Regions from separate parts of the Ensifer sp. KUDG1 genome, predicted to be linked through region 3. Evidence: predicted binding sites of a transcription regulator. Region 3 holds the regulator's gene; each other region holds the start of a gene.
What was found. The regulator LexA, encoded in region 3, represses DNA repair genes until DNA is damaged. The targets are predictions, from matches to a motif close to TGTTCNNNNTGTGTTCNG.
Positions count from the first base shown of each region.

Region 1: the regulator LexA is predicted to act here: its motif matches at 2,052-2,069, upstream of M2267_RS21850 (ImuA family protein).
Region 2: the regulator LexA is predicted to act here: its motif matches at 1,478-1,495, upstream of radA (DNA repair protein RadA).

Region 1 is NZ_JBNDIG010000009.1:151,229-154,502, reverse strand. It holds gene M2267_RS21855 (DNA polymerase Y family protein) at 1-1,162, opposite strand, end outside; gene M2267_RS21850 (ImuA family protein) at 1,077-2,030, opposite strand; gene M2267_RS21845 (metallopeptidase family protein) at 2,200-2,634, shown strand; gene M2267_RS21840 (DUF1737 domain-containing protein) at 2,910-3,116, opposite strand; gene M2267_RS21835 (HpcH/HpaI aldolase/citrate lyase family protein) at 3,113-3,274, opposite strand, start outside.
Region 2 is NZ_JBNDIG010000005.1:291,924-295,197, reverse strand. It holds gene radA (DNA repair protein RadA) at 1-1,384, opposite strand, end outside; gene alr (alanine racemase) at 1,534-2,673, opposite strand; gene M2267_RS15860 (AraC family transcriptional regulator) at 2,825-3,274, shown strand, end outside.
Region 3 is NZ_JBNDIG010000002.1:962,861-966,134, reverse strand. It holds gene M2267_RS10230 (thermonuclease family protein) at 1-526, shown strand, start outside; tRNA gene M2267_RS10225 (tRNA-Cys) at 679-752, shown strand; gene M2267_RS10220 (hypothetical protein) at 962-1,294, shown strand; gene lexA (transcriptional repressor LexA) at 1,380-2,102, opposite strand; gene M2267_RS10210 (hypothetical protein) at 2,339-2,590, opposite strand; gene M2267_RS10205 (hypothetical protein) at 2,864-3,274, shown strand, end outside.

The sequences.
Region 1 (3,274 bases), on a different contig from region 3:
CATGGCTTTCCGAGAGCGCCGGCACCATGAGGCTTTCTGCGCCGAACCGCGCCATGACCCGATCGGCGAAGGCGGCAAGCGGACGCGCGCGATCCGGCGTGCCGGAGAAATCCTCCTGCATCACCTCGTATTTTTCGCTCTTCGGCACCGAAAGCCGGAGGATTTCAAAGCCGAAGCCGGCATCGAGATCGTCGTGCACCGCCTGCAGGCGCTCGCGGAAAAGACCGGCGACACGCCGCGGATCGTTGAGCGGCGAGGAGGTACCGGCGGCGATGCGGAAGACCGCACCGTCAACGCGGAAAAGCAGAAGCTCGAACAAGCGTCCGCCCTCGCCGCGCTTCTCCAGCTCCGGTTTCAGCCGCAGTGCCAGTTCTTCCGTCAGGCCCAATATATCGTCTTCACCCTGGACCGGCTCGCCGAGCCGCCGCTCTGCCGAAAGGGCTGCGACCGGCAGCCGTGGCGACAGCGGCTCGTCCTCGCGCCCGAGCGCCTGGTCGAGACGCAGAAGCAGGGTTGCGCCGAACCGGCGAGCAAGCGGCGCACGCGGCGCCTCGATCAGGTCGCCGATCTGCTTGAGTCCGACCCGGCCCAGTGTTTCGATCGTTTCCCGCGGCAGCCGGAGTGCTGCCATCGGCAACGGCGCCAGCGCCCGCGCCGCCTCGTCCTCGGCAAGGATAGCGTCGGAGCCGAAACGCGCCACCGCCCAGGAGAGCCCGGCGGACGAGGAGATCGCCGCCCGGGCCTCGACGCCCAGATGGAAAAGGCGGGCGAGCAGATCGTCGAGCAGCGCCTTTTCCCCGCCGAGAAGATGGGCGCAGCCGGTAATGTCGAGAAAGAGGCCGCTGTCGCCATCGAGCGCGACGAGCGGCGTGTAGCGACTGCACCAGTCCGCCAGCCCTGCAAGCAGAGCCCGATCGGCGGCGGGATCGGCCGGCAGCACGTCGATCTCGGGACACATGGCCCGCGCTTCGGCGACCCCCTGGCCGATATGAAACCCACGCTTTTCAGCAAAACCATCGAGCGCAACGAGACGCATCGCGCTCTTCACCTTGTCGGCGAAGACGACGGGCGGATGTTCAGGACGCCCGCGGGAAAGCCACGAGTTCCCCCAGCGCTTGCGCGCGACCCGATCGGCCGGAAGATGCGGAAAGGCGAGCGACAGAATGCGCTGGTTCTGGATCTGCCGCAGCAGCGGCTGGTAGGGGCTCGACGGGGTAAAGGCGGCGGTCATGGGGGTTCCACTCCAGGAAGAAGCCGAGCGGCGCAGGAGCCCTGCTCTTCTCGGCAATGACGTGAAAGACGGGATGGCCGATGCTGCCGCGAAGCATCGATCCATCCGGTAGCGGTCGCTCGCGCGCCGGCGCCGGCTCGACGAGGAAGCGGAAGAAGGCGCTGCTCGCCTCCTCGTGTCCGGATTGGCGCAAAAGCAGAAGGGGGACGTGGCCGGCGCGCGAGCGCACATGCAGGCGCCGGCTCTCGCTGAGTGCCAGGGCAGCCGGGTTGCCGCGAATTTCGAGGATGACAGCGCAGAAGCTCGGCACGGAAAGTGCGGCCTCGGCGATCCAGAGCGCATCCTTTATCGTGCGCGGCAGGCTGAAGACGAGGCCGCGGACATCGAGACCAAAGGCCTTCAGACCCAGGCCATAGGGCATGCCCGCCTCGTTGGAAGCCATCGACTGGCTGATCCAGAGAACGGGGGCGGACGGCTCGCCCTTTTCAAGCCGCGCCCGTTGGCAGAGCACGCCGAGTGCTGCGGCAAAACCGGCGGCAGCACCCGCATCGCGCGTCTCGGCATTGCGGATTTCCGTCATGCCTTCGAGCGGCAGGCCGCCTTCGAGAAGATCGTCCAGATCGGGAACGCCGAGCGCCAGCGCCTTGCGGCCGGGCTCGTCTTCTTCCCGCTGACGGAAGCCGCCGGGATCGGCCGCCTTGGCGGCGCGCACAACGCCCGGAAGCCGACGGTTTTCGATCCTGGCTATGGTTTCTCGGAGCGAAAGTACCGTCTCCCGCTGCACGGCTGTGTCGGCCATGACGGTCAACTCCCATCAGTATGTTCATGTTATGTTCTATTAGATTCCAGAGCTTCCTAAATGAGTCAACAGCCAATTCTAAGAATTTATTCCTGTCCCTGTGGTCAAGGAATTCAACACTCGAAAAACAAAGGCAAAATCGCTATATGGAGGGCAACAAGGAGTGCCTATGGCCCGCATTGACCAGACCGATGATTGGCGGGAACGCCACGCACCGACGCTTACCACTTTCGAGCAGCTTGCGCTGGAGGCCTATGGCCACCTGCCGCAGGAATTCCGCCAGCTGACGACCGACCTTGTCATCGAAGTTGCCGACTTCCCGAGCGACGACGTTTTCGAGGACATGGCGCTGGAAACGCCCTTCGACCTGCTCGGCCTCTTCGAAGGCAGCGGCATCAGCGAACGCTTCACCATGGAAACCGGCCAGTTTCCGAACCGCATCACCCTCTATCGCCGCCCGATCATCGACTACTGGGCGGAGAACGAGGAGACGCTCGGCGACATCATCACCCACGTTCTGATCCACGAGATCGGCCACCATTTCGGCCTCTCCGACGACGACATGGAACGGATCGAGGCGAGCGTCGAGCACGTCGGCGGCTAAGCAATTCCAGGAAAGTTGAAGCGGTTTTCCGTCCGGGATTGCGTGACTTAAAGAGCAGGGCTTACCGTTTCGCTTTGCCCCTCATCCGGCCTGCCGGCCACCTTCTCCCCGCAAGCGGGGCGAAGGAGACTCGCGGCACCCACTCGCCTCAACAATACGCCCCCGACATCCCGCCGACGGCAACTCCGTTCCGCGACATCGTGAGCTGGCACGTCCCCTCTCCCCGCCTGCGGGGAGAGGGCTAGGGTGAGGGGCAGCCGCCGACGGCAGCGCCACTACTGTTCCGACAGCTTGATATCCGGGGTGTAATCCTTGTCCTCGACCTCTTTGACCACCGCCTGGCCGCACTGCATGTGCTGCGTATCGGCATTGAAGGCATAGGTGGGCGAGCCGTGCAGGCTCCAGCCCTGGTTCAGCGCCGCCGTCACCTTGTGGCAGAAGGAAGCGTCGTCAGGGCCGGTCAGGAAGCGGTAGAGTTTCAAGATCTTGTCTTTCGTTGTTCGATGAGGTCCGCCTTGGCGGCAAGCGTTACGGCCTGGTCGAGATGCAGCCGCTCGACCATGCGTCCGTTGAGATTGATGACGCCCTTGCCGGCATTTTCCGAGAGCGCAAAAGCGGCGATGATCGCGCGGGCCTCGTC
Region 2 (3,274 bases), on a different contig from region 3:
GTCTCAGTGCGTTTCGCGACCCCGCGATGCGCGCCACCAGATCGGGCAGGCTTTCCATCTCGCTCCAGCGGCCATTGCCGTTTTTCGGCAGTTCGGTCGAAGCGGACGGCAGGACCGCCTGCGAGAACCCGAGCTTCTCGGCTTCCTTAAGGCGTTGTGCGGTATGCGCAACCGGCCGGATGGCACCCGACAAGCTGACTTCGCCGAAATAGACGCAATCCGCCGGAAGGGCAAGCCCGGCAAGCGATGAAACCAGTGCGGAAGCCACAGCCAGGTCTGCTGCCGGCTCGGAAATGCGGTAACCGCCGGCAATGTTGAGATAGACGTCGTGCTGGCCGAGCCGCACGCCGCAATGGGCTTCGAGCACGGCGAGGATCATCGAGAGCCGCGCGGAATCCCAGCCGACGATCGCGCGTCTCGGCGTGCCGAGCGAGGTCGGCGCGACCAGCGCTTGCACTTCGACGAGGACGGGGCGGGTGCCCTCCATGCCGGCAAAGACGGCGGCGCCCGGCGATTTTTCGTTGCGTTCGCCGAGGAAGAGCTCCGACGGGTTGGCAACCTCGCGCAGGCCCTTGTCCGACATCTCGAACACGCCGATCTCGTCGGTCGGGCCGAAGCGGTTCTTGACGGTGCGCAGGATGCGGTAGTGATGGCCGCGGTCGCCTTCGAAATAGAGCACGGCATCGACCATGTGCTCGACAACGCGCGGACCGGCGATCTGGCCCTCCTTGGTGACGTGGCCGACGAGCACGACGGCAGTTCCCGTCTGCTTGGCAAAGCGGATCATCGCCTGCACGCCGGTGCGAACCTGGGTCACCGTGCCCGGCGCCGAATCGACGATGTCGCTCCAGAGCGTCTGGATCGAATCGATGATCACCAGATCCGGGCGCTTGCCTTCAGAAAGCGTTGCCAGAATGTCCTCGACATTGGTCTCGGCGGCGAGCAGCACGTCGCTGTCGGCAGCGCCGAGCCGCTGGGCGCGAAGGCGCACCTGCGCCACGGCCTCTTCGCCCGAGACATAGATGACGCGATGATTGCGGCGCGAAAGTGCTGCCGCTGCCTGCATCAGTACGGTCGACTTGCCGATGCCGGGATCACCGCCGACGAGCAGCGCCGAGCCGCGCACGAAGCCGCCACCGGTCACCCGGTCGAGCTCCGAGATGCCTGTCTGAATCCGTGGCGCGTCTTCGATCTCGCCCGAGAGCGTGGTGAGCGCCACCGGGCGTCCCTTCTTCGGCGCCCGCGACGGACCGCCACCGATGCCTGCCGTCGGATTGTCCTCGATGATCGTGTTCCACTCGCCGCAGCCTTCGCACTTGCCCACCCAGCGGGTGTGGACCGTGCCGCAGTTCTGGCAGATGAATTGGGTACGCGCTTTCGCCATCGGCATCGACTTTCGGAATGTGAGACCGCCGACGTCGCGATCGGACGTCGGCGGAAAAGAATCACTTGTATCGTCACATAATGCCGCGAAACGCGGAACAAAAGGTGAATTTCAGTGGGAATGACTGAAAAATGATATGAGGGACGGCGTCACGCGCCGCCGACATAGTGCCTGGCATAGCGATGTCCGAGGCTGGTCAGCATCTCGTAGCCGATCGTACCGCCGGCGCGCGCGACATCGTCTATGGCGACGTGCCGCCCGAAGAGCTCGATGTAATCGCCCGGCCGCACAGTACCCGTGGGAAGGTCGGTGACGTCGAAAAGACTGAGATCCATGGTGACGCGGCCGACATGCGGCACTTTCCGGCCATGCAGGAAGCCGAAGGCCCCTGATGGCGTTGCCTGCCTGAGGGTTACGCCGCCGCCGGAGACCGAGCGGTGGTATCCATCGGCGTAGCCGACTGCGACGGTCGCGATACGGCTGTCGCGGTCGAAGCGGGCGGATGCGCCATAGCTCGCTGTGCCGCCGGCGGCCACATCGCGCACCTGGATGATCCGCGCTTCGGCGGTCACCACCGGCTTCATCGGGTTGGGGACGTCATTCACCGCCTCGCCGCCATAAACGGCGATGCCCGGCCGGGTCAGGTCGAAATGATAGTCGGGCCCGAGGAAAACGCCGCCGGAGTTGGCAAGGCTCGCATCGACGCCTTCATAGGCGGCGGTCGCTTCGTGAAAGCGCCGGAGCTGAATGCCGTTCAGCCGGTGGTCGGGATCGTCGGCGCAGACGAGGTGGCTCATGATCAGCACCGGCGAAAAGCTCGCCGGCCGCGCCGGGTCTGTCGCAAGCGCAGCGGCCTGCTCGACCGTAAGGCCGAGCCGGTTCATGCCGGTATCGACATGCAGCACGCAAGGGTGGTCGCCCCGTTCGGAGAGTGCGGCCATGAACACGGCCAGCTGCTCGTCCGAATTGATGACCGGCACCAGGTCATTGTCGAAGAAAAGCGCCTCGTTGCCGGGCCACATGCCGGCGAGAATGTAGATCCGGCCGTCCGGAACCAGGGGGCGGAGATCGGCACCTTCCTCGGCATTGGCGACGAAGAAGTCGCGCGCGCCAGCGGCATAGAGGGCAGTGGCTGCCTGATCGATTCCAAGGCCGTAGGCGTCCGCCTTCAAGACTGCCGACGCCCGCGCTTTGCCCGAGCGGGCATTCATCGCGCGCCAGTTGTCGGTGAGGGCGCCGAGGTCGATGGTGAGCCGGTTGGAGGCGGCGAGAAATTCTGGAGGGAGCATGCCGGGTACTCTGCCGTGGACGATCCAAGAGCAATACAGCCTAGCGCCCACTGTCGCAAATGCCGGCCTGTCGCACCGATTGAAAGCGCCTCGGTTTTGAACGAGCACTTTTGTGCAAGACGCGGGCGCGTGGCATCACTATTCTCTCCCCATGCAGACGATTTCGCAGCAGCAGGCCATCGATGACACGCCGATTGAGGGCGCCGAGCGCACGCGCTTCTGGCGGGATCCCCGTTTCATGGGCATGGAATGTCTGACGGCGACTTTTATCACCCACGAATTCGCGCCGCATGCGCACGAGACTTTCAGCATCGGCGCCATCGAGGCCGGTTCGCAGATCAGCAAGATCAAGGGCGAGCGCTCGGAAGCAGGCCCGGGCTTTTTCTATCTCATCAACCCCGACGAGATCCATGACGGCCATCCCGGTGGCAGCGGTTACCGTTATCGCATGGTTTACCCGAGCGCCGAGCTTCTGGTGAACATCATCGAGGACGTGACCGGCCGCGCCTTCAAGGGCACGCCGTCCTTTTCCAGGCGCGTGCTGCAGGCGCCGGACCTGGCGATAGCCTTTCATCACGCGCACCGCATGCTCGAGCTGAAT
Region 3 (3,274 bases):
TGCCGTTCCTGAAGCGCAGGAGCGCGTCGCGCATCAGGCGGACAGGCACAAGCCTAATCCGAAGCCCGACCCGGTCACGAAGGTCGCCCTGGCCGCACCGGTGCCGTCGGTGAATGTCGGCGTCACGCCGCCAACCCCCGTCGTGCGGCCGAATGAAGAGGTGAAGACGGCGTCCATCCGCACCGACCAGTTTTATTTCTGCGGCATTCGCAACGACAACTGCGTGATCGATGGCTCCACCTTCGTCTTTCATGGCGAGACGATCCGTGTCGCCGACGTCGATGCGCCGCGAATCCGCCAGGCAAGCTGCGACAAGGAGCGTTCGCGCGGCTTCTACGCCAAGCAGCGCCTGCGCGAGTTGCTGAACGCGGGCGACTTCAAGCTGGTTTCGGCAGGCGGGCGATCAGACGCCAAGGCCGGCGAAAAACTGCGCCTGGTTACCCGTGGCGATCAATCTCTTGGACGCGTGCTTGTCTCCGAGGGGCTCGTGCGCCCGTGGGATGGACGCCCGACGCCCTGGTGCTGAGATCAACCGGGAGCCGATCGGCGGGCATCGGCGATCGTTCTGTGGAAAGTATCTATCCAACAAATCGACGGCGCGTTTTTCAGAAAATGCCTCTTGCGGTTTTTCTGCAATCATTCTAAATCCGCGCCAACGCTTGGTTATCCGAGCTGTGAGGCCTCGTGGCGGAGTGGTGACGCAGAGGACTGCAAATCCTTGTACCCCGGTTCAATTCCGGGCGAGGCCTCCAAAAATCTCACCTCGTTTGAATTGGTTTGACGTTCTGCCTTAGGGCAGCGCGGGTCGTTTCGCGACCCCACGTCCGCGCAAGCCACGTCTCCTATGCCTCCGTCGGATCTTATCGCTTCGGTGAAATCGGTAGAGGGGGAACGATGACTCCGCTGAGATCAGCCGCATCGGTAGCGTCCGTCAACATTAAGAACGGAGGCAATGGCATCAATGAAAAAGAGACTGATCCTGACGGCGTTGGCGTGTTTTGCGGCGACCGCTATTGAGGCGCACGCTGACGACCTGGTTTTCCAGCTGAAGAACAACACCAGCGTGGTACTGACGAACTTCTATACGTCACCGGTCGGCGTCAATGAGTGGGAAGACGATGTTTTCGGTCGGCAGGTCCTGAACCCCGGCGAGAGCATGGAGATCACCATTGCCGACGGGCGGGACGTCTGCAAATACGACATGCGATTCGAATTCGAGGAGGGCTCGGCCCTCGATACGACCGAGGACACGCAGGATCTCTGCGAGCTCGGAGAATATACGATCCACGAATAGACGATCTGGATTTCACCCGAAATGGAAAGAGCCTCGCCAATTGCCTTGGCGAGGCTCTTTTTTGATCCGGTGTTCTGCCTGCAGCTCAATGGTAGCGGCGGATCAGCCCGACAAGCTTGCCCTGGATCTTCACGCGATCCGGTCCGAAGATGCGCGTCTCGTAGGCGGGGTTGGCGGCTTCGAGCGCAATCGACGCGCCCTTGCGACGGAAGCGCTTCAGCGTCGCTTCCTCGTCGTCCACGAGCGCCACGATGATGTCGCCGGGATTGGCCGAGTTGCCGTTGCGGATGATCACCGTGTCGCCATCGAAGATGCCGGCCTCGATCATCGAATCGCCCTTCACTTCAAGGGCGTAATGTTCGCCGCTGCCGATCATGTCGAGCGGCACGGTGATGTCATGGGTGTTGTTCTGGATTGCCGAGATCGGAACGCCGGCAGCGATGCGCCCCATCACCGGGACGGAAACTGACGTGCTTTCGGCAACTGGGGCGGGCTTCGGCGCGGCAGGAGCGGCCGCCGGCGGCTTTCCAAGGCTGCCTTCGATCACGCTCGGCGAGAAGCCTCTGCGCGGCTGCTGCTGGCCGGCGGCGTAGGCTTCCGGAAGCTTGATGACTTCGAGCGCGCGCGCCCGGTTCGGCAGCCGGCGAATGAAGCCGCGTTCTTCGAGCGCGGTGATCAAACGGTGGATGCCGGACTTCGACGCCAGGTCGAGCGCATCCTTCATTTCATCGAATGACGGCGGTACGCCCGACTCCTTCATGCGTTCGTGAATGAACAGAAGCAATTCCTGTTGCTTGCGGGTCAGCATGGCACGTCGCTCCAGAGGCGTGAAACAAATCAAGAACAGACACTATCTGTTCCATATGTGTTCCGCAAGTGCCTAAAATTCCGTGAATTCAGGCAATTGGCCGCTTCTGCGGGTGTCGATCGGTCACTTTTGCGGGAGCAGGGCGCCTATCGGCGACGGTGCGTGCCAAAAACGCGCCGGCAGGCACCAGTCGCGCAGCTGATTCGAGCGAATCACGGGGCTCTATGAGGAGAGATTTAGGTCGCTTGCGAGGTCGAGCAGGCGTCCTCGAACTCCTTCACCGTCTCTGCGCTGTTGTCTTCCGGAAGCACCGCGTCGGCCGCGTCGGTCGCGACGGGCGTGTCGCCGTCATAAACGAAGGACTGGATGTAGAACGCCAGCGCGCCCTTCCACACGTTGCGTCCATCGATCTGGTGGCACGGCACGGCCCGTTCGAAATCGGTCTGGAGTTCATCCACCGTCGCAGCGCTGAGCTTGACGTCAGGCATATTGGGCGATGCGACTATCGAAGCGAGAAGCAGGGCGGCAAGCACGGGGAACGTCCACTTGATGAAGGGGTGGCACTACAGGGTGGGAAACGATGTGAACCGTGCTTTCGTTCCGAAGTCCAGCAAGCATGGCGATCACTCTGCCGTGTTCAACAGCTCTTTGCCTGCAGGCTGTGTCTGATTTGCGCCAGCCGCTGCACCTCGAGTTCATCTTGACCGTTCCTCTTGCGACGGGCGAAGAACGCACCGGCACTATCGGCTCTGGGGCCGGGGGTGGGGGATGCGCAAAAATCCCTGCGAGGAAGGGGCTTCACCGTCTCGACAGGAGGTCAAAAAAAGATAACTTTGCGTGGAAAGTGGAGTAATTGCATGCGTAGATTGTCGTTGGTGGTGCTCGGTCTGTTGCTCACGGCCGGAGCGGCGTCTGCTGAAGAAGGGCGTTCGAACATCTGGAAACGGATCAACGCCTGGACGGTGGGGTCCGATCCTTCCCTTGGAGGCTCGTGTTACGCCGCGACGAGCTATGATGCCGGCGCGATCCTTCGTATCGGGTTTTATCCGCGGGGGTCGGCGAACCTGGCGTTTCTTTCGATCGGCAATGCCGAGTGGAAATCCATCGAGCCGCAGCGGGAATATGACGTCGCCCTGCAGCTCGACCGTGGTCGCCAGTGGCCGGCCGTTGCG